Regions from separate parts of the Mesorhizobium sp. ESP-6-2 genome, predicted to be linked through region 2. Evidence: riboswitches for the same ligand, from Rfam matches in the RefSeq annotation. Region 2 holds a riboswitch; the other holds the start of a gene.
What was found. A riboswitch is a leader RNA that binds a small molecule or an ion and turns the genes downstream of it on or off. The one in region 2 is predicted to bind S-adenosylmethionine.

Region 1 (10,556 bases), on a different contig from region 2:
CTTCCACATCGGCGGGACGTCGCTCGCCATACCGGGCTACATGGTCTGGGCGGCCATACTCTATGCCGGAACGGCTTCCTGGCTGAGCTGGCTGGTCGGACGGCCCCTGATCCACCTCAACAGCGACCGCTACACACGCGAGGCGGAGCTGCGTTCCTCGATGGTGCGCGTCAACGAGAACATCGATGCCATCGCGCTCGCCCGAAGCGAGCCCGACGCCAGGCGGCGGCTGGAAATCGATCTCAGCACCGTGCTCGGGGCCATGCGGCGCATATACAGCGCCCAAATCAATCTCGCCTGGGTGACGGACACCTATGGCTGGATCACCGTGGTGGCTCCCATACTGGTCGCTTCGCCGGTCTATTTCGCGGGCGATATCAGCTTCGGCGGGTTGATGATGGCGGTCGGCGCTTTCAACCAGGTCCATTCCTCATTGCGCTGGTTCATCAACAATATCGGCAGCATCGCCGATTGGCGCGCGACGCTGATGCGCGTCGCCGATTTCCGTATTGCACTGGATGAGACCGATGTGCTGCACGACCAGGAAAGGCGCATCGAATTCGGCGAGAATGCAAACGGCAAGCTGACCTTCGAGAAACTCGAAGTGGCCTCGCCGGAGGGCTGCACGAGGCTCGCCGACCAGCATGTCGAGATCCACGCTGGCGAACGCGTCATGCTCACTGGGGAGCCGGGGGCGGGCAAGACGCTGTTCTTTCGCGCCATTGCCGGCCTGTGGCCGTGGGGAAGCGGGCGCATCGGCATGCCGGCGGGAGAGACGCCCATCTTCGTGCCGCGCACGCCTTACTTCCCAACCGCCACGCTGCGCGAAGTGCTCGACTGCGTGGACGGGGTTGCGCCGGCAAGCGATACCGATATCTCAGCCGTGCTGGCCGAGATCGGCTTGGAACACCTGTCGTCGTCGCTCGGCCGCAGCGCGCGCTGGGAGCATGAACTGGCCGACGAAGAACTGCGCCTGCTGGCCTTTGCCCGCCTCGTGCTGCGGCAACCAAAATGGGTGATCATCGATGAGGCTCTCGATGCCTTCGACGGACCGACACTGCGGCGGGTGCTGTCGATGCTGGAGAAGCGGCTGGCCGGGGCGACGATCCTCAATATAGGGCGCGGCCAGCACGACAATCAGTTCTTCCCGCGCGCCCTGACCATCGTGAAGGCGTCCGGCGTGCCGGCCCTGAAGCCCGCGCGCATAAGGGCGGGCGCGATCGAGCCGCCGCCGGCCGCTCCTCGCCGCAAGAAATAGCACCTCTCGGGGCTGGCCCGCGCCACGCCATGAGGCAGCTTTATTTCGCCGTGATCGCGAGGGAAGATCGCAGCGGAAACATCGCTTGAGCCGGCCATGCTTGATGCTCTCAGCCTGCTTGCCTGCCTGGCCTGCACCGAGGCCACCGCGACTGCCGCTGCACCGGATGGCTTGGCCGTTGACGTCGAACTGGTGCTGGCGGTCGATATCTCATTGTCGATGGACGAGAAGGAGTTCGCCCTGCAGCGCGCCGGCTATGTGCAGGCGCTGCGTCACCCCGACTTCATCAAGGCGGTCCGCGCCGGGGCCACGGGCCGCATCGCGCTCACCTATTTCGAATGGGCCGGCACGGTCCGTGACGACGCGCTCATCGGCTGGCAGGTCGTCGACGGCGCCGAGAGTGCCAACGCTTTTGCCGACAAGATAGCGGCCCGCCCGTTCCGCAGCTTCCACGGCACGTCGATCTCCGGCGCGCTCGCCTTCGGCGCGGGGCTTTTCGACCGCACTACTTTCGAAAGCGAACGCAGCGTCATCGATATTTCCGGTGACGGACCAAACAATATCGGGGCGCCCGTCACCGCCACGCGGGATGCGGCAAACGCCAAAGGCATCGTCATCAACGGCCTGCCGATCCTGATCAATCCGTCGCCCACCTTCAGCCACCTCGACCGGTATTACGCCCAGTGCGTAACCGGCGGGCCGGGCTCCTTCGTGCTGCCGATTTATGCAGCCGCCGAATTTTCCACCGCCATCCGCCGCAAGCTGATTCTCGAGGTCAGCGGCGTCCAGAACGAGACCAGGATCATTCCCGCCGAAGCCGAGGCTCCGATGGACTGCCTGCAAGGCGAACGCGACAGACGGTTCTTGTTGGATCCGTATTTCCCGGAGCTCGATCGCTGAGCCTTCGCCGGTCTATGCGGGCCGGGTTCCAACCTGCTGATGACCTTCGTCGGATCAACCCGCAGCTCGACTTCGCCCGAAAAGGGGGTGTCATAGCCGCCTCCGGGATGGGCCTTATCGCTTCAACAAGAACACCGCTTGCTGGCCGAAGAAATTCCAGAACCACCATGGCATCGACAGGCCGATCTTCTGGCCGTTGGCGTCGAGCGCGGTTGCCCTTTCCACGGTCGCGCCAAGCTCCTCGCACAGATTGACGAAGTCGCGGATGGTGCAGAAGTGGATGTTCGGCGTGTCGTACCAGGAATAGGGCAGGTCTTTGGTGACCGGCATGCGGCCCTTGACGAACAGCGACAGGCGCACCCGCCAGTGGCCGAAATTGGGGAAGGACACGATGGCGTGTTCGCCGATCCTGAGCAATTCGTCGAGAACGAGCTTCGGGTTGCGGGTCGCCTGCAAGGTCTGCGACAGGACGACGAAATCAAAACCTTTGTCGGGATAGAATTCAAGATCCTTGTCGGCGTCGCCCTGGACGACGGAAAGGCCGCGCGCGACGCATTCGTTGACGCCGCGCTGCGACAGTTCCAGTCCACGGCCGTCGATCTGCTTGGTCTCCTGCAAAAGCTCGAGCAGCGAGCCGTCGCCGGAGCCGACGTCCAGCACCCGCGATTGCGGCGGGATCAGACCGGCGATCACCTCGAGATCGACGCGTTGGGCGCGATTGACGCTCATGGCTTGCCCCTTGTCGTGGCGCGTGACCCTTGACGGACAAGTCTGCAATTTTGCGGGGTCATGCGCCGAGCCCTCTCGCTCGCGCGGCCGAGCCGATGAAGCCGTTGATGGCGGCGAACAGTTCTGGCTCGTCGAGCAGGAAGGCGTCGTGCCCGCGATCGGTCTCGATCTCGACGAAGGACACCGACGCGCCGGCGGCATTCAGCGCATGGACGATCGAGCGGCTCTCCTCGGTCGGAAACAGCCAATCCGAGGTGAACGACACCAGGCAGAAGCGTGTCTTGGTGCCGGCAAAAGCATCGGCCAGCCTGCCGCCATGGTCTGCGGCGAGGTCGAAATAATCCATGGACCGCGTCATGTAGAGATAGGAATTGGCGTCGAAACGGTCGACGAAAGTCATGCCCTGGTGACGCAGATAGCTCTCGATCTGGAAGTCGGCGTCGAAGCCGAAGGTCAGCGCTTCGCGGTCCTGCAAGTTGCGGCCGAACTTCCGGTGCAGGGCTGCTTCGGACAGGTAGGTGATGTGGGCGGCCATGCGCGCCACGGCGAGCCCCTTTTCCGGGCGTTTGCCGTGGTCGAAATATTTGCCGCCATGCCATTCAGGGTCGGCCATCACGGCCTGCCGGCCGACCTCGTGGAAAGCGATGTTCTGCGAGGAATGCCGCGCGCCGGTGGCGATCGGCAGCGCCGAGAAAACACGCTCCGGATAGCTCGACGCCCATTGCAGCACCTGCATGCCGCCCATCGACCCGCCGAGCACGCAAAACAGTTTTTCGATGCCGAAATGGTCGATCAGCATCTGCTGGGCACGCACCATGTCGCGGATGGTGATGACCGGAAGGTCCAGCCCATAGGGCTTGCCGGTAGCGGGATTGGTGGAGGCCGGACCGGTGGAACCGAGGCAGCCGCCGATGACGTTTGAGCAGATGACGAAGAAACGGCTGGTGTCGATGATCTTGCCGGGGCCGATCAGCACTTCCCACCAACCCGGCTTGCCGGTCACTGGATTGGTGCTGGCCACATGCTGGTCGCCGGTCAATGCGTGGCAAACGAGAATGGCGTTGGAACGGGCTTCGTTCAGCGTGCCATAGGTCTGGTAGGCGATCTGGAACGGCGACAGCAGGGTGCCGGCGTCGAGCTTGAGCGGCTTGTCGGCGCCGAAGCGCACGACCGGGCTCGACGGCTGGTCTGCCTCGTTGTTGGTTCTGCCAGCGCGCTGAGCGGCCATCGCATCCTCTTACATCGCACGACGTGTCTGGCGGAAACCGAATACGGGCCGACACGGGTGTCCGGCCGGCCGCGGACAATAAAAAACCGGCAATGCCTTCGCAAAGCCGGTTACGTCACGCAAACGGCCCTTTAGCGAATTGTTTAACGTGGCTGCAAGCCGACCGGCCAAATCACCACGGAACTGTTGCTGCCCTTCTAGAACTCGCCTGCCTTGCCGTCAATGCCGCTTGCTGGCACCACTGCCGCCTCTCGACATTGCCGGCCATGGCTTGTATTTCCGCTGCGGCTTCCAGACGGGAGCGTTCTCGACGGATTTTGCAAAATGAACCAGAAACCGGATCAGGCACGTCCTCAGCCGCGCGCGGGTATCATGGACATCCAGGCCTATGTGCCGGGCAAGAGCTCGGCCCCTGCCGGGGTGGACAAGGTCCACAAGCTGTCGTCGAACGAGAACCCGCTCGGCCCCTCGCCAAAGGCAATCGAGGCCGCGCGCGAGGTCGCCGCCAAGCTCGACGTCTATCCCGACGGCACCGCCCGGCGCCTGCGCGAAGCAATCGCCGAGGTGCATTGTCTGAACGCACAGAACATCATCTGTTCCAACGGCTCCGACGAGATCCTCGGCCTGCTGGCGCAGACTTATCTCGCGCCCGGCGACGAGGCCATATTCACCGAACACGCCTTCATGGTCTACAAGATCTACATCCAGTCGGCGGGTGCCACGCCTGTCGCGGTCAAGGAGACCCAGGAGCGCGCCGACATCGATGCGATCCTGGCGGCCGTCACGCCACGTACGAAGATCGTGTTCCTCGCCAATCCCAACAATCCGACCGGCACTTACGTGCCGTTCCAGGAGGTGCGCCGCCTGCATGCCGGCCTGCCGAAGAACGTGCTTCTGGTGCTCGATGCCGCCTATGCAGAATATGTCAGGCGCAACGACTATGAGGCCGGCATCGAGCTCGCGGGCAGCTCTCAGAACGTGGTCATGACCCGCACCTTCTCCAAGATCGGACTTGGCGGGGCGCGGATCGGATGGATGTATGGGCCGATGCACATCGTCGACGCGATCAACCGCATACGCGGCCCTTTCAATGTCAATGCGACGGCGATCGAGGCCGGCATCGCTGCCGTCCGCGACCGCGCCCATGTCGAGCGCAGCGTCGCGCATAACGAGACCTGGCTGGCCTGGCTGAGCGAGCAGATGACTGGGCTCGGGTTGCGGGTGACGCCGAGCGTCGGCAATTTCCTCCTCATTCATTTTCCCGACGACGGCAAGCATTCGGCCGCGGCGGCGGACGACTATCTCACCCAGCGCGGCTACATACTGCGGCGTGTTTCGGGCTATGGCTTTCCCAACGCATTGCGCATGACGGTCGGCACCGAAGAGGCCAATCGCGGCGTGGTCGCGGCACTCACGACATTCCTGAAAAGCTAGAACGCCATGACATCACCGATGTTCGAAAAGATCGCGCTGGTCGGCATCGGCCTGATCGGCTCGTCGCTGGCCCGTATCATCCGCCGCGAGGGCCTGGCCGGCCATCTCGCCATCTCGACGCGCAGCGCTGCAACGCTGGCGCGGGCGCAAGAGCTTGGCCTGGGCTCCTCCTACACCATAGATGCCAAGGAAGCGGTCCGCGATGCCGACCTGGTCATCGTCTCGGTGCCGGTCGGCTCGTCCGGCACGGTGGCGCAAGAGATCGCGCCGGCGCTGAAGAAGGGCGCCATCGTCACCGATGTCGGCTCGACCAAGGCTTCCGTGATTGCACAGATGCAGCCGCATATACCCGATGGAGTGCATTTCATTCCCGGCCATCCGCTGGCCGGCACGGAGAAATCTGGGCCCGATGCCGGTTTCGCCGATCTGTTCGACAACCGCTGGTGCATTTTCACCCCGCTGCCGGACACGGATCCGGACGCGCTGGAAAGGCTTTCCGAATTCTGGCGCCGTTGCGGCGCCAACATCGACACGATGGATCCGCAGCATCACGACATGACGCTGGCCATCGTCTCGCATTTGCCGCACATCATCGCCTACAACATCGTCGGCACCGCCGATGACCTGGAATCGGTGACCAAGACGGAAGTCATCAAATATTCCGCTTCCGGTTTCCGCGACTTCACGCGTCTCGCCGCCTCCGATCCGACCATGTGGCGGGACGTGTGCCTGCACAACAAGGATGCGATTCTGGAAATGCTGGCGCGGTTCTCGGAGGATCTGGCTTTCCTGCAGCGGGCGATCCGCTGGGGCGACGGCGACAAGCTGTTCGACCTGTTCACCCGCACCCGCGCCGTGCGCCGCTCGATCATCGAGGCCGGCCAGGACATCGACGTGCCGGATTTCGGCCGCCAGGCGGTCGAACATCCGGCGAAAAACTAGGCTCCTTCAGGCCAGGTCGCCGCCATCATCGCCAGTGTCTCGGCGCGATCGGGCGCGCCCAGCCTACCACCGAAGCGCTGACATTTGAGCGCCGCGGCCGCGCTGGCAAAGCGCAGCGCCTTTTCGATCGGCATGGCTTGCGCCAGCCCGGCCGCGAAGGCGCCATGAAAGACGTCGCCGGCTGCCAGAGTATCCACCACCTCGACCTTTGGCGCAGCGACGTGGCGTACGCGACCGGCGTGCCTGTCGTGCCACCACGTTCCAGCGCCGCCGGCGGTTACCGCGACGAAAGCGTCGGTGCGCGACGCGAGGTCGGCGCATGCGGCCTGCGGGTCCAGCGCCTGGCCGCAGACGATGCGCGCCGCCGGTTCGGAGGCGACGATGTGCGAGGCGAGCGGCAACAGTCCCTCCAGCACTGCCAATGGCGCGGTGTCGGCATCGAGGATCGCGGGTCGGCCGGCAGCGCGAGCGGCCGTGAGGGCAAGCGCTGAGGCACCCGGCCAGCGCACATCGGCCAGCACGGCATCGAAGGCGGCGAGATCGGCGACCGGCAAGCCGTCGGGATCGGCCTGGGCACGCTGATCGTAGAAAGGCACGATGATGCGCTCGCCGTGGCCGTCGACGAGGATCGCGGCCAGCGCCGAGCGCGCTCCGGCGACGCGACGGACGAGGCTGCAATCGACGCCCTCCGCCTCGATGCCCGATATCAGCTGGTCGCCGGCCTGATCATCGCCGGCGCTCGCCCAAAGCCACACTTCGGCGCCCAGCCGGCGTGCGGCGCAGGCGGCACTCGTGGCCATGCCGGAAGCGATCTGGACGCCATCGGCGGCCATGAACTTGCCCTGATGGACGGGAAGCGTTTCGACGCGAAGAATGGTGTCGAGCGTCAGCGCGCCGACGCTCAGGAGTTTTGCCGGTCTGTCCATTGGGGATGCTTAGTCGACCGGCTTGATCTTGCCCAGCGGGATAAAGCCGAGCGAGGCCTTGCCCTTGACCACCTTGAGCGGCATCGACGGTTCGTTGCCGAGCAGCGCCAGGGCGGCAAAGCCTTGTTCGATCTGGTTCTTCTGTTCGGGTATGGCGGCGCCGAGAATGGCGGCCACGGCTTTCGGGTCTTTCAGTCTGATCATCAGATCGGCGTCGACCAGGCCCTCGGCGTCGACCGACAGCGGCCCGGAAACGGCGACGTGCGCCGTGCCCGACGACAAATCGAGCCTGCGGATCTCGACGGCCTGGCCGCGCAGGCTTTTCAGTTGCGTTCCGATCAGTGCCAGGCCGTTCTTCAGCGTAGCCTCGCCACTGGCGTCGAGCGGCGGCAGGACGCGGCCCCCAATCGCATCGGGGTCGATCTCCAGATCGCCGAAGCTGCCGGTATAGTCGATATCCCTGCCGTTCGGCTGCAGCTGGCCCGCCGCCTTGCCGGCGCTGAACAGTTGCACCGGATCGGTGTCGTCGGCCGGATCGGTCTGGCCGGACAGGCCCTCGGCCGTGAGCGAAATGCGTCGCGGCAGCGGCCATGAGAGTTTGACGTTGGCCTTAAGATCATCCCAGTCGATCCACAGCGGCACCATGCCCGGAACCGAGGTCCTGAGCGGACCGCGCAGGTCCGCGACCGGCGACAGCGGCTGGATGATCTGGGCGACGGCGTTGAAGGAGCCGGCAGAGGCGGCAACGTTCTTGGCGTCGTCCTCATAGGCAAGATTGTCGCAGGAGACGGCGAAGCTCAGGGGGTAACCGCTGACCTGGAGATTGGCGCAGCCGGCCTCGATGCCGTTCTTGTTGAGCGTGGCGACCGCCTTGTCGGCTTCGCTCCGGACCCTGTCGGCGAGATAGAACCAGCCGCCGCTGTAGATGGCGAACAGCGCGATGACACACGCTGCAAGCCAGAACAGGCGGCGGCGATGCTTCGGCTGGCGTTCGTCAGTGGACGTCATGCTGCGGTTCTCGTTCACGCATGGGGGCTGTGGGCGGGCTGTCGATTCTGGCAACGACAACAGGTAGACAGAGATGGACGGAAAAAACACCGATTCCGGTGTGGTGTTGCCATTCTTACGCAATCAGGCACGGCGATATGGGCGATTTTTGGGTGTTTGGCTATGGTTCGTTGATATGGCGGCCGGGGTTCGCGCATGTCGAGACAAGGCGGGCGCGCCTGCATGGCTATCGTCGCGCGCTGTGCGTCTATTCCTTCGTGCATCGCGGCACGCGGGAACGTCCGGGCCTGGTGCTCGGCCTTGACCGCGGGGGCTCCTGCGTCGGGCTGGCTTTCCGGGTGCCGGGCGAGTTGCGGGACGAGGTCATCGCCTATCTGCGTGAGCGCGAGCTGGTCACCAATGTCTATCTTGAGCGCATGCTCAATGTCCGCCTTGACGGCGGCGGCACGGTCGAAGCCGTGGCCTATATCGTCGACCGCGGCCATGAGCAGTATGCTGGTGCGCTCGATGCCGCCCACGCCGCTGATGTGGTGCGCGGCGCTGTCGGCCAGTCCGGCAACAATGAGGACTATGTGTCGAGCACGCTGGACCATCTCCGGGCGCTCGGCATTCGCGACCACTGGCTGGAAGACGTGGCGAGGCGGATCGCGCCTTTGTGAAGCGCTGGCTCTGCGGAAAAGCCCGGCGAGGCCTTTGACCTCGATGCGGCAAGACCTAGCTTAGGCCTCGAACCCGCAATGGGCGGCAGCCGCCCAATCCCACCCACGGAGATCAGCCTTGCAGAAACGCCGTCTCGGTCGCACCGACCTTTCCATCGCGCCCCTGGTTCTGGGCGGCAATGTCTTCGGCTGGACCGCCGACGAGAAGACGTCCTTCGACCTGCTCGACCGCTTCGTCGGCGCTGGCCTGAACGCGGTCGACACAGCGGACGCCTATTCGCGCTGGGTGCCCGGCCACCAGGGCGGCGAATCGGAAACCATCATCGGCAAATGGATGAAGGACCGGGGCAACCGCGATAAGGTCGTGGTGATCACCAAAGTCGGCTCGGACATGGGACAGGGCCACAAGGACCTCTCCGCCGCTTACATCGAAAAGGCCGTCGATGCTTCGCTGAAGCGGCTGCAGACCGAGTTCATCGATCTTTATCTGTCGCACTGGCCGGATCCGACCACGCCCTATGAGGAAACCCTCGGCGCCTATGAAAAGCTGCTCGCCAAGGGCAAGATCCGTTATGCCGGCTGCTCGAATCTCGACGCCGGTCAGTTGCGCGCCGCGCTCGACGTGGCAAGCCTGCGCAGCCTGCCCCGCTATGAAGTGCTGCAGCCGGAATACAATCTCTACGACCGCTCGTCGTTCGATGGCCCGCTGCGCGATCTCTGCATGGCCGAGGATATCGGCGTCATCACCTATTTCAGCCTGGCCAAGGGTTTCTTGAGCGGCAAATACCGCAGCGAGGCCGATCTCGGTCAAAGTCCGCGCGGCGGCGACGTGAAGGACTACCTCGATGCGCGCGGCATGCGCATCCTCGCGGCACTCGATGCGGTGTCCGCCAGGCATTCGGCCAAACAGGCGGAAGTGGCGCTTGCCTGGGTCATTGCCCGGCCGGGCGTCACCGCGCCGATCGCCAGCGCCACCAAGCCTGAACAGATGGACAGCCTGATCAGGGCGGCGTCGCTGGAGCTCAGCGCCGACGACATGGCCGAGCTCGACAAGGCGAGCGGCTGAGCCGCCAACAGCGCGCACGATCGTCCAAGACGGTCGCCCCGGCCTTGCCATACCGTCATTGACGCTTGGCAAGACAGGAGGCGTGGATGGCAGGCCCGCTTTTTTCGCAGCCGGATCTGTGGCGTCAGCTCGTTGCGCTGATGCTTGCCGCCACGGTCGTCATGGGCAGCCCGGGGCCGGCGACGATAAGCGTCACCGCCGTCGGCGCGGCATTCGGCCTGCGCCATTCCCTGAGCTACGCCTTGGGGGTGATCCTGGGCACGATCGCCGTGCTTCTGGTCGTGGCAAGCGGAGTGAGCGCGATGCTTGCCGCGATGCCGCGGCTCGCTCCGCTGCTGGTCGCGGCGTCGGCTGCCTATATCCTCTATCTCGCGTTCAAGATCGCGACCGCGCCGCCCCTGGCGGC
Region 2 (10,556 bases):
GACTGGTTGTCGATCGTTATCTGGTAGCCCCAGACGTAGCGGTTTTCCGTAGGATCCGAGCGGTCCTCGAGATAGAACGGCCTGACCTGCACTTCGATGTTGCGCGTGACGGCGCGGTACATGAGCGGCTCCAAAACAAATCCGGTGTGGAACATTCGGCGCTCTTTGCGGTTCGATCAACCGTGCGCGTCCGAGTTGCCACCTCGAGGGGGCAAGTGCCGACAAACAATGTCATTTGAGTGACACATGACAATGATGGTGTGCACCAGCAATGCCGGGCGACTCGGGCGCTCTGTCGAACTGTCGAAAACGGCCGCCAGGCGGGCCGGTTTTTCTGGAGTGACCGGATATCGATGGAACTCGCTCTCATAACCGGCTCGCTTTCGATCGCTCTCATCGCCTCAAATCTCGCCAGCATCCTGCTCGCCTGTTCGCGCCTGAAACGGCGCGCCGCCATCGCGCCGCCGGCCGGCAAGCCGCTGCCTGTGTCGATCGTCATCCCGGCGCGCGGCGTCGAGCCGTTTACCCATGAGACGCTTGAGCGCGCTTTCTCGCTCGACTGGCCGCGCTACGAACTGATCTTCTGTGTCGCCCATGCCGACGACCCCGCGGTCAAGCCGATCCGCGCCGCCATCGCCCGCTTTCCAGCCGTGCCGGCCCGCCTGCTTACCGGCGACGACCGCATCAGCGCCAACCCGAAACTGAACAATTGCGTCAAGGGCTGGGAGGCTGCGCGCCACGACTGGGTCATTCTCGCCGATTCCAACGTGCTGATGCCGAAAGACTACGTCCAGCACCTGATGGCGGCATGGCGGCGGGACACCGGCCTGGTTTGCTCGACGCCGATCGGTTCGCGGCCCGACGGCTTCTGGGCAGAAGTCGAATGCGCCTTCCTCAACACGCTGCAGGCGCGCTGGCAATATGCCGGCGAGGCGCTTGGCCTCGGCTTTGCCCAGGGCAAGAGCATGTTGTGGAACAAGCAGATGCTCGACGCCAATGGCGGCATCCGTGCGCTCGCCGCCGAGATCGCGGAGGATGCCGCGTCGACCAAACTGGTCAACAGGCTGGGCCTGCGCGTCAATCTCGTCGCTTCGCCTTTCGAGCAGCCGCTCGGGCAGCGCATGCCGGGCGAGATCTGGTCGCGCCAGGCCCGCTGGGCGCGCCTGCGCCGCGTCACCTTTCCGCTGTTCTTCGCACCCGAGATCCTGACCGGCGTGGCGGCTCCGCTCGTGCTGGCGCTGATCGCCGCAGCCAGCGCCGGCGTCAGCCTGCCCATGACAGCGCTCTGCGTGCTGGCGCTCGCCTACCTGCCGGAATGCATGCTCGCCTCGGCAAAGGGCTGGTATCTGTCGCCGCGCATCGTCACCGCGATGATCGCACGAGACCTGATGTTGCCCGCCATCTGGGCGCGCGGCTGGCTGGGTCGTGCGGTCGACTGGCGCGGCAACGCCATGACCATCGGCACCAAGGCGGCTGAACTGGAAGAGACGCCATCGCGCGCCTGATCGACGCGGACGACGATGCCTCGACCGGCCTTATTTGGCGGCCTCAAGCGCCTGCGCGATGTCTTCCAGCAGATCGTCGGTATCCTCCAGCCCGACCGACAGCCTGAGCGTGCCGGGTCCGATGCCGAGCTCGGCGCGCGCTTCGTCGCTGAGGTTCTTGTGCGTCGTCGTCGCCGGATGGGTGATCAGGCTTTTGGCGTCGCCGAGATTGTTCGAGATCAGGACGATGTCGAGCGCGTTCTGCAGGGCGAAGGCACCCTGCTTGCCGCCCTTGACGTCAAAGCAGATCAGGGTGGAGCCGCCCGACATCTGCTTCTTGACGATATCGGCCTGCGGATGGTCGGCGCGGCCGGGATAGATGACGCGGGCGATCTCCGGCTGCTCGGCCAGGAAATCGGCGATCTTGCCGGCGCTCTCCGTCTGCTGGCGCACGCGCAGCGGCAGCGTTTCCAGGCCCTTCAGCAGCGTCCAGGCGTTGAACGGCGACAGGCTGGGGCCGGTATGGCGGAAATAATCGTGCAGGTTTTCGTCGATCCATTTCTTGTCCGACAGGATGACGCCGCCGAGACAACGGCCCTGGCCATCGATGTGCTTGGTCGCCGAATAGACCACGACATGCGCGCCGAGCTGCAACGGCTTCTGCTGCAGCGGCGTGGCGAAGACATTGTCCACGACCAGCCGCGCGCCGATCGAATTGGCAAGCGAAGCGACGGCTGATATGTCCACCACCTCAAGCGTCGGGTTGGTCGGGCTTTCCAGGAAAAACAGCTTGGTGTTGGGCCGAACCGCCTTTTCCCAGTTGGCAATGTCGGTGCCGTCGACCAGCGTCGCCTCGATGCCGTAACGCGGCGCCAGCGTCTCGACCACCCAGCGGCAGGAGCCGAACAGGGCGCGCGCCGCAACGATATGATCGCCGGCCTTGACGCTGCACAGGAGGGCTGCCGTCACCGCCGCCATGCCGGACGCGGTGGCGCGCGCGTCCTCGGCGCCTTCGAGCGCGCACATGCGCTTCTCGAACATGTCGACGGTCGGATTGGCATAGCGTGAATAGATGAAGCCCGGTTCCTCGCCCTTGAAGCGGGCTTCGGCGGCTTGGGCCGTCTCATAGACATAGCCCTGGGTCAGGTATATCGCCTCGGAAGTTTCACCGAAGCCGGAACGCAGGGTCCCGCCATGCACGAGTGCGGTCTGAGGCTTCCAGTTGCGCGTCTTGCTCGTCATCGTCCTATCCAAACACAAAAAAACCGGCCGCGAAAAAGTCGCAACCGGTCCATACGGCCTTGCGGCCCGACGGTCCTTTAGCGACTTGTTTAACGTGGCTGCAAGCCGACCGGCCAAATCACCACGGGATAACGACCCTTTAGACCCGCGCCACGCTTGCGTCAATTGCCGGCTTCATTAAGAGACTTGTACCAGCAGAGCGGAGCCAGACTTTGCGGCAGACAGGAATTCTTCCCGATCAGGACATTGCGGCGCTGTTCCAGTCCGGCGCGCTGAAGTCGTCGCGTGCGCTCGACGCCGACCAGATCCAGCCGGCCAGCCTTGATCTGAGGCTCGGCCAAAAGGCGTGGCGGGTGCGCGCGTCCTTCCTGCCGGGTCCCAACCACAAGGTCAGTGAAAAACTCGACCGGCTGAAGCTGCACGAGATCAGCCTGGCCGACGGCGCCGTTTTGGAAACCGGCTGCGTCTACATCGTGCCCCTGCTCGAAAGCCTGGCGCTGCCGGCGGAAATTTCGGCGTCCGCCAATCCCAAGAGCTCGACCGGGCGGCTCGATATCTTCACCCGCGTGATGACCGATCGCGGCCACGAGTTCGACAAGATCGCCGCCGGCTATCATGGTCCGCTCTATCTCGAAGTCAGTCCACGCACCTTCCCGATCGTCGTGCGCGCCGGCTCGCGCCTTTCGCAGATACGCTTCCGCACCGGCAATGCGCTGCTCTCGGAAGCAGAGTTGCATCAATTGCACCGGGCCGAAATGCTGGTCGCCACCGAACCGCCGAACATTTCCGGCGGCGGCATCGCATTGTCGATCGATCTCAACGGCGACAGTGACGGGCTGGTCGGCTATCGCGGCAAGCACCATACCGGCCTCGTCGATGTCGACAAGCGCGCGGCGCAGGAGATCGTCGACTTCTGGGAGCCGATCCACAAGAGCGGCGCCGGCGAGCTGGTGCTCGATCCGGACGAGTTCTACATCCTCGTCAGCCAGGAAGCGGTGCATGTGCCGCCGCTCTACGCGGCCGAAATGACGCCCTTCGATCCACTGGTGGGCGAGTTCCGTGTCCACTATGCCGGCTTCTTCGATCCGGGCTTCGGCCATTCGGCGGCCGGCGGCACCGGCAGCCGCGCCGTGCTCGAAGTGCGCAGCCATGAGGTGCCGTTCATCCTCGATCATGGCCAGATCGTCGGCCGGCTGGTCTACGAGCATATGCTGAAGCGGCCGCAGGCGCTTTACGGCACCGAGCTCGGCTCGAACTACCAGGCGCAGGGCCTGAAGCTGTCCAAGCACTTTCGCGCCGCGCCCTGAACGCTCATCACCGTCAGGCAAGATACTTGCCTGCGCCGGCTCGCCATGCTTGGCTGCCTCGCCGGCCGCCGACGTGGCGGCGCTCAAGGGGAATGAAAATGCAGATTTCGAAATGGATCATATCGGCGGCGGCCGCCGCCATGCTGACGCTTGGTGCTGGCGCCCTGTCGGCGCATGCGGCGGAGAAAATCAAGATCGGCACCGAGGGCGCCTATCCGCCGTTCAACACCATCACGCCCGACGGCAAGGTCGAGGGCTTCGACATCGACATCGCCAACGCCTTGTGCGCGCAGATGAAGGTCGAATGCGAGATCGTCACCCAGGACTGGGACGGCATCATCCCGGCGCTGCAGGCCAAGAAATTCGACGCCATCATCGCTTCGATGAGCATCACCGAGGAGCGCAAGAAGCAGGTCGCGTTCACCCACAAATACTATACGACGCCGCTGTCGCTCGTCGCCCTCAAGGACAGCGACATCGCCTCGACCGAATCGGCGGCACTCGCCGGCAAGACGGTCGGCGCCCAGGCGGCGACCACGCAGGCTAACTACGCCCAGGACGTCTATGGCAAGGCCGGCGCCGAAGCGAAGCTCTATCCGACCCAGGAAGAGGCAATCACAGATCTCCAGAACGGCCGCCTCGATGCCGTCCTTTCCGACAAGTTCGTGCTGATGGACTGGATGAAGAAGGCGAGCGACGGTTGCTGCAAGATGGTCGGCGACGTCAAGGGCACCGAGACCGAAGCCGGCATTGCCGTGCGTCTCGAGGATACGGCGCTGCGCGACAAGCTCAACGCAGCCATCGACGCCATCGTCGCCGACGGCACCTACAAGAAGATCCAGGACAAGTATTTCGATTTCGATATTTATTGAGATCTGAGACGCTTCTTACCTTCTCCCCTTGTGGGAGAAGGCGGCCTCGCGAAGCGAGGTCGGATGAGGGGTGTTCCAGGGAACGCCAACGCCTCACTCCGGCCAGCACCCCTCAACCGTCTCGGCGCTGCGCGCTGGTCCACTGCCCTGGGGCGAGCCACGGGTCTCGCCCCTCCCTTCGGACCCCACAGGGGAGAAGGAAGTGATGTCCACCCTCACAGCGCCTTCACCGCCACCTTCACCGGCTGCTCGATTTCGAGCGGATTGCGCAGCGGCAGGCCGAAATCGCCGGCCTCGATCTCGAACACGTCGCCGGCCTCGGTCTTGATTCCGTCGGCGAAGGACAGGGTCGCGGTGCCGAACATGTGCACATGCACGTCGCCCGGCTGGCGGAAAGCCGAATATTTGAAATGGTGGTGTTCGAGATTGGCGATGGTGTGCGACATGTTCGCTTCGCCCGACAGGAACGGCTTTTCCCACATCAGCTTGCTGTCGCGCCAGATGCGTGAGGAGCCCCTGATGTCGGCGGGCAGGTCGCCGACTAGGATCTCCGGTCCGAAGGAGGCGTTGCGCAGCTTGGAATGGGCGAGGAAGAGGTAGTTCACGCGTTCGGTCACATGGTCGGAGAATTCGTTCGACAGCGTGAAGCCGACCCGGAACGGCGCGCCGTCGTCGCCGATGACATAGATGCCGGCCACCTCGGGCTCCTCGCCGGCGTCCTTGGCGAAGGCCGGCGACATCAACGCGGCACCCGGCGCCACGGCCATCGTGCCGTTGCCCTTGTAGAACCATTCTGGCTGCACCCCGATCTGGCCTTTCGCGGGTTTGCCGCCTTCCAGCCCCATGCGGAACATCTTCATGGAATCGGTGAGCTGCTCCTCGCCGTCGGTGCTGAGCTTCTTGTGCATGGAATCGCGCGTCGCTGCCGAGCCGAGATGCGTTAGCCCCGTGCCGGTCAGATGCAGATGCGCCGGATCGGGATGATTGATCGGCGACAGCAGCCGCCCCTTCTTGTAGGCGGCGTCGAGATCGACGGTCTCGCCGAGCCCCTTGCGTTCGATCAGCGCGGCAAGGCCGACGCCGGTACGAGCGGCTTCCATCGCCAGCGAATAGACGCTGCGCGCGCCGTTGATGATCCGGGTCTTGCCGCCCGTGCGGGCAACGACACGGATGGTCTCGGCGTCGTCGAGAATCTGCGAGATCAGCATGATCAGTCCTCTCTCATATGTCTTGGCATGGCTGCCTTCTGGCAAACCCTGACCTGCGCGGCTCGGACTGGCCGTGCCACGGGTTGAACTCTTCGTCCGGATTGCGCTCGCGAGCCCGGTCCCTGAAGGACTTCTTCAAGCCGGCGAATTGCCGGCAGCGCCGCGACCGTATGCCTCCTGCTTGCCTCGCCTGAAATCTGTTCAGGCCTTGTTCTTGTTGTAGACGTCGAAGATAACGGCGCCGAGCAGCACCAGGCCCTTGACCACTTGCTGCCAGTCGACATTGACGCCCATGATCGACATGCCGTTGTTCATCACGCCCATGATGAAGCCGCCGACCACCGCGCCGATGACCTGACCGACGCCGCCCATCGCCGAGGCGCCGCCGATGAACACCGCGGCGATGACGTCGAGCTCGCTGCCGAGGCCTGCCGCCGGCACGGCCTGGCCAAGGCGCGCCGCGATGATCAGGCCGCCAAGCGCCGACAGCACGCCCATATTGACGAACACGTAAAGCGTCAGGCGCTCGGTCTTGATGCCCGACAACTGCGCGGCCTTGGCATTGCCGCCCATCGCATAGATGCGACGGCCGATCGTCATGCGCTTGGTGACGAAGACGAACAGCGAGATCAGCAAGCCCATGACGAGCAGCACCACCGGCAGGCCTCGATAGCTGGCGAACTGGTAGACCAGGAACAGCGCCAGCGCGCTGCCGACCAGCGTCTTGATGACGAACAGGGTAAAGGGCTCGGCCTCATAGCCGTGGCGTTCGCGTTTGCGTCGCGTCCGCAGCCCGAAATAGGCATAGGCCAGCACGGCGATCAGGCCCAGCACGATCGTCGTCATGTGCAACGTCAGACCGCTGCCCATAATCGTCTTGCCGGCTGCATTCACCGTTGGCGGGATCAGCGTCAGCGGTCCGATGACATCTGGAATGAAGCCGGAGCTGAGCGCCTTGAACTCGGGCGGCAGCGGTCCGACCGAAGATCCGCCGCCGAGCAGCGCCTGGCAGATGCCGCGGAAGATCAGCATGCCGGCCAGCGTCACGATGAAGCTCGGTATTCGGTGATAGGCGATCCAGTAGCCTTGCGCCGCGCCGATCAGCCCGCCCACGATCAGGCAGACGATGGAAACCACCAGCGGGTTACTGAATATGCCGAGAGGCCAGATCACCATCATCATCGCCGCCAGCGCGCCGATGAAGCCGGCCACGGACCCCACGCTGAGGTCGATATGGCCCGATACGATGACCAGCAGCATGCCGAGCGCCATCACGATGATGAAGGAGTTCTGCTGCACCAGATTGCTCAGGTTCACCGGCTTGAACAGCGTTCCCGAGGTGGTGAACTGGAAGAACACCATGATGGCGATCAGCGCCAGGATCAGGCCGTATTCGCGCAGGTTCGTCGCCAGCGCCGATACGGCGATGCGCGGACGCTGCCCTACATCTTCGGCGACGTTGCTTTGCGGGGCGGGGGCGCTTTCCGTGCTCATGCTGCTTTTCCTTCTCCCCGAACGATGGCGCGCATTATTCTTTCTTGGCTTGCGTCCGCCGCGGGCATTTCGCCGACGATGCGGCCTTCGTTCATGACATAGATGCGGTCGGTGATGCCGAGCAGTTCTGGCATTTCCGACGAGATGACCACGATCGCCTTACCTTCGGCGGCGAGGCGCGCGATGATCGTATAGATTTCATATTTGGCGCCGACATCGATGCCGCGCGTCGGCTCGTCCAGGATCAGCACTTCCGGGTCGGCGAACAGCCATTTCGACAGCACCACCTTCTGCTGGTTGCCGCCGGAAAGATTGCCGGTCATCTGATAGACGCTGGAAGCGCGGATGTTGGTCTGCTTGCGATAGTCGTTGGCGACCGCAAGCTCGCGCAAATCGTCGATCACGCTGTGGCGCGACACGCCGCCGAGATTGGCCAGCGTAATGTTGTGCTTGATGTGGTCGATGAGATTGAGGCCGTAGGTCTTGCGATCCTCGGTCACATAGGCAATGCCGTGTTCGACCGCCCTGCTCACCGAGGAGACGTCGATCGGTTTACCCTTGAGCAGCACCTCGCCGGTGATGCGGCGCCCATAGGAGCGGCCGAACAGGCTCATGGCGAATTCGGTTCGCCCGGCGCCCATCAGCCCGGCAATGCCGACCACCTCGCCCTTGCGCACATTGATGTCGATGCCCTTGATCACCTGCCGCTCGGCATGGAGCGGGTGATAGACCGACCAGTTCTTCACCTCGAACACGACCTCGCCGATATCAGGCTCGCGCGGCGGATAGCGGTCGTCTAGCGAACGGCCGACCATCGAGGTGATGATGCGGTCTTCCGAAATGTCCTTCCTGGACAGCGTCTCGATGGTTCGCCCGTCGCGGATGACGGTCACCTTGTCGGCGACCCGGTTCACCTCGTTGAGCTTGTGCGAGATCAGGATCGAGGTCATGCCTTGCCGCTTGAATTCGAGCAGAAGGTCGAGCAGCGCCTGGCTGTCCTTTTCGCTGAGCGACGCCGTCGGCTCGTCGAGGATCAGGAGCTTGACCTCCTTGCTCAGCGCCTTGGCGATCTCGACCAGCTGCTGCTTGCCGACACCGATATTGGTGATCAGCGTCTTGGGGTCCTCCTTGAGGCCCACCTTCTTCAGCAGGGCGCTGGTGCGGGCCTCATTGGCGTTCCAGTCGATGATGCCGTATCGGGCGTGTTCGTTGCCCAGGAAGATGTTTTCGGCGATCGACAGCATCGGCACCAGCGCAAGCTCCTGGTGGATGATGACGATGCCCTTGCGTTCGCTGTCATGAATGCCTTTGAACTGGCATTCCTGGCCCTGAAAGATGATCTGGCCGTCATAGGTGCCGGAGGGATAGACGCCCGACAGCACCTTCATCAGCGTCGATTTGCCGGCGCCGTTCTCGCCGACCACGGCGTGGATCTCGCCTTCCTCGACCCGAAGGTTGACGTTCGACAGCGCCTTGACGCCGGGAAACGTCTTGGTGATGTCCTGCATCTCCAAAATCGTCGAGGCCATGATAAAAGTGCTCCTGCGAGACCCGCAACAATACCGGGGTCGCTGGTGAACGAAAAGGGGCCCTGCGTTGCGCAGGACCCCTGGTTATGCAACCGAATTTACTTCAGTTCGTCGGCCTTGATGTAGCCGGAGTCGACGACCAGAGCCTGGTAGTTCGACTTGTCGACCTCATGCGGCGTCAGCAGGATCGAGGGAACGACCTTGACGTCGTTGTTGTAGGTCTTGGTGTCGAGGCCTTCCGGCTTGCCGCCCGAGAGCACCTTGTCGACGAGCTCGACGGTGGCCTTGGCCAGTTCGCGGGTGTCCTTGAACACGGTCGAGTACTGCTCGCCCGAGATGATCAGCTTGACCGAGGCGGTCTCGGCGTCCTGGCCGGTCACGATCGGCCACGGCTGGGCTTCCGTGCCGTAACCGACGGCGCGCAGCGAGGCGGTGATGCCGCGCGACAGGCCGTCATAGGGCGACAGAACGCCGTCGACGCGGCTGCCGTCCGAGTAGTTGGCCGACAGCAGATTGTCCATGCGCGCCTGGGCGGTGGCGGCGAGCCAGCGCAGCGTGCCGACCTTGTCCATGCCGGTCTGGCCGGACTTGATCTTGATCGAACCGTCGTCGATCAGCGGCTGCAGGACGGAAATCGCGCCATTGTAGAAGAAGAAGGCGTTGTTGTCGTCGGGTGAGCCGCCGAACAGTTCGACGTTCCACGGCTTGGTATTCGGGAAGCGCTCCTTGAGGCCCTTGACCAGCGAATTCGCCTGGATCACGCCGACGCCGAAATTGTCGAAAGTGGTGTAGTAGTCGACATTAGGCGTCTTCTTGATCAGGCGGTCATAGGCGACGACGACGACGCCGGCGTCAGCGGCCTTCTGCAGCGCATCCGACAGGGTGGTGCCGTCGATCGAGGCGATGATCAGCGCCTTCGGACCCTTGGTGATTTCGTTTTCCAGCTGGCTGAGCTGGTTGGGGATGTCGTCCTGCGCATATTGCAGGTCGACCGTATAGCCCAAAGCTTCGAGCTGGGACTTGACGGCGTCGCCGTCGTTGATCCAGCGCTGCGAGGTCTTGGTGGGCATCAGCACGCCGACGAGACCCTTGTCGGCGGCGTGCGCCGAATAGGTCATGGCAGCGATGCCAAGGGCCGCGACGGCGGCCAGCGTCTTGATGATCTTCACAATTACTCTCCCTGGTTGATGGACGCGACACCTCGGGGCTTCGCGGGCCGCGCAGGCGAGCAGGAGCGCAAGCGCCGCTGTCGTCTATCGATCTCCGGTATCCTCCCAATCGGCCCTGGGACTGATTTCAATCGACACGATTTTCCTCGTCATCGACTGGCACGCCCCAGGACGCGCGAAGGGTGTGTCCCTTTGCCATAACTGTCAAATGCGATCTTTGATGATTGCTATACCGAAACTGGTATACGTTG

Region 1: linked by a shared signal. The riboswitch ahead of metX (homoserine O-acetyltransferase MetX) and the one ahead of LB532_RS15305 (O-succinylhomoserine sulfhydrylase) in region 2 are both predicted to bind S-adenosylmethionine.

What each region holds. Positions count from the first base shown of each region.
Region 1 covers NZ_JAIUGT010000015.1:29,874-40,429, forward strand. The annotation lists gene LB532_RS28995 (ABC transporter ATP-binding protein/permease) at 1-1,258, shown strand, start outside; gene LB532_RS29000 (DUF1194 domain-containing protein) at 1,355-2,158, shown strand; gene metW (methionine biosynthesis protein MetW) at 2,273-2,887, opposite strand; gene metX (homoserine O-acetyltransferase MetX) at 2,946-4,115, opposite strand; SAM riboswitch at 4,227-4,304, opposite strand; gene hisC (histidinol-phosphate transaminase) at 4,440-5,549, shown strand; gene LB532_RS29020 (prephenate/arogenate dehydrogenase family protein) at 5,556-6,491, shown strand; gene LB532_RS29025 (sugar kinase) at 6,488-7,417, opposite strand; gene LB532_RS29030 (DUF2125 domain-containing protein) at 7,427-8,425, opposite strand; gene LB532_RS29035 (gamma-glutamylcyclotransferase) at 8,563-9,084, shown strand; gene LB532_RS29040 (aldo/keto reductase) at 9,203-10,150, shown strand; gene LB532_RS29045 (LysE family translocator) at 10,237-10,556, shown strand, end outside.
Region 2 covers NZ_JAIUGT010000005.1:70,183-80,738, reverse strand. The annotation lists gene apaG (Co2+/Mg2+ efflux protein ApaG) at 1-122, opposite strand, end outside; gene LB532_RS15310 (ceramide glucosyltransferase) at 354-1,505, shown strand; gene LB532_RS15305 (O-succinylhomoserine sulfhydrylase) at 1,536-2,726, opposite strand; SAM riboswitch at 2,784-2,861, opposite strand; gene LB532_RS15300 (2'-deoxycytidine 5'-triphosphate deaminase) at 2,939-4,033, shown strand; gene LB532_RS15295 (ABC transporter substrate-binding protein) at 4,132-4,905, shown strand; gene araD1 (AraD1 family protein) at 5,121-6,113, opposite strand; gene mmsB (multiple monosaccharide ABC transporter permease) at 6,315-7,607, opposite strand; gene mmsA (multiple monosaccharide ABC transporter ATP-binding protein) at 7,604-9,211, opposite strand; gene chvE (multiple monosaccharide ABC transporter substrate-binding protein) at 9,235-10,305, opposite strand.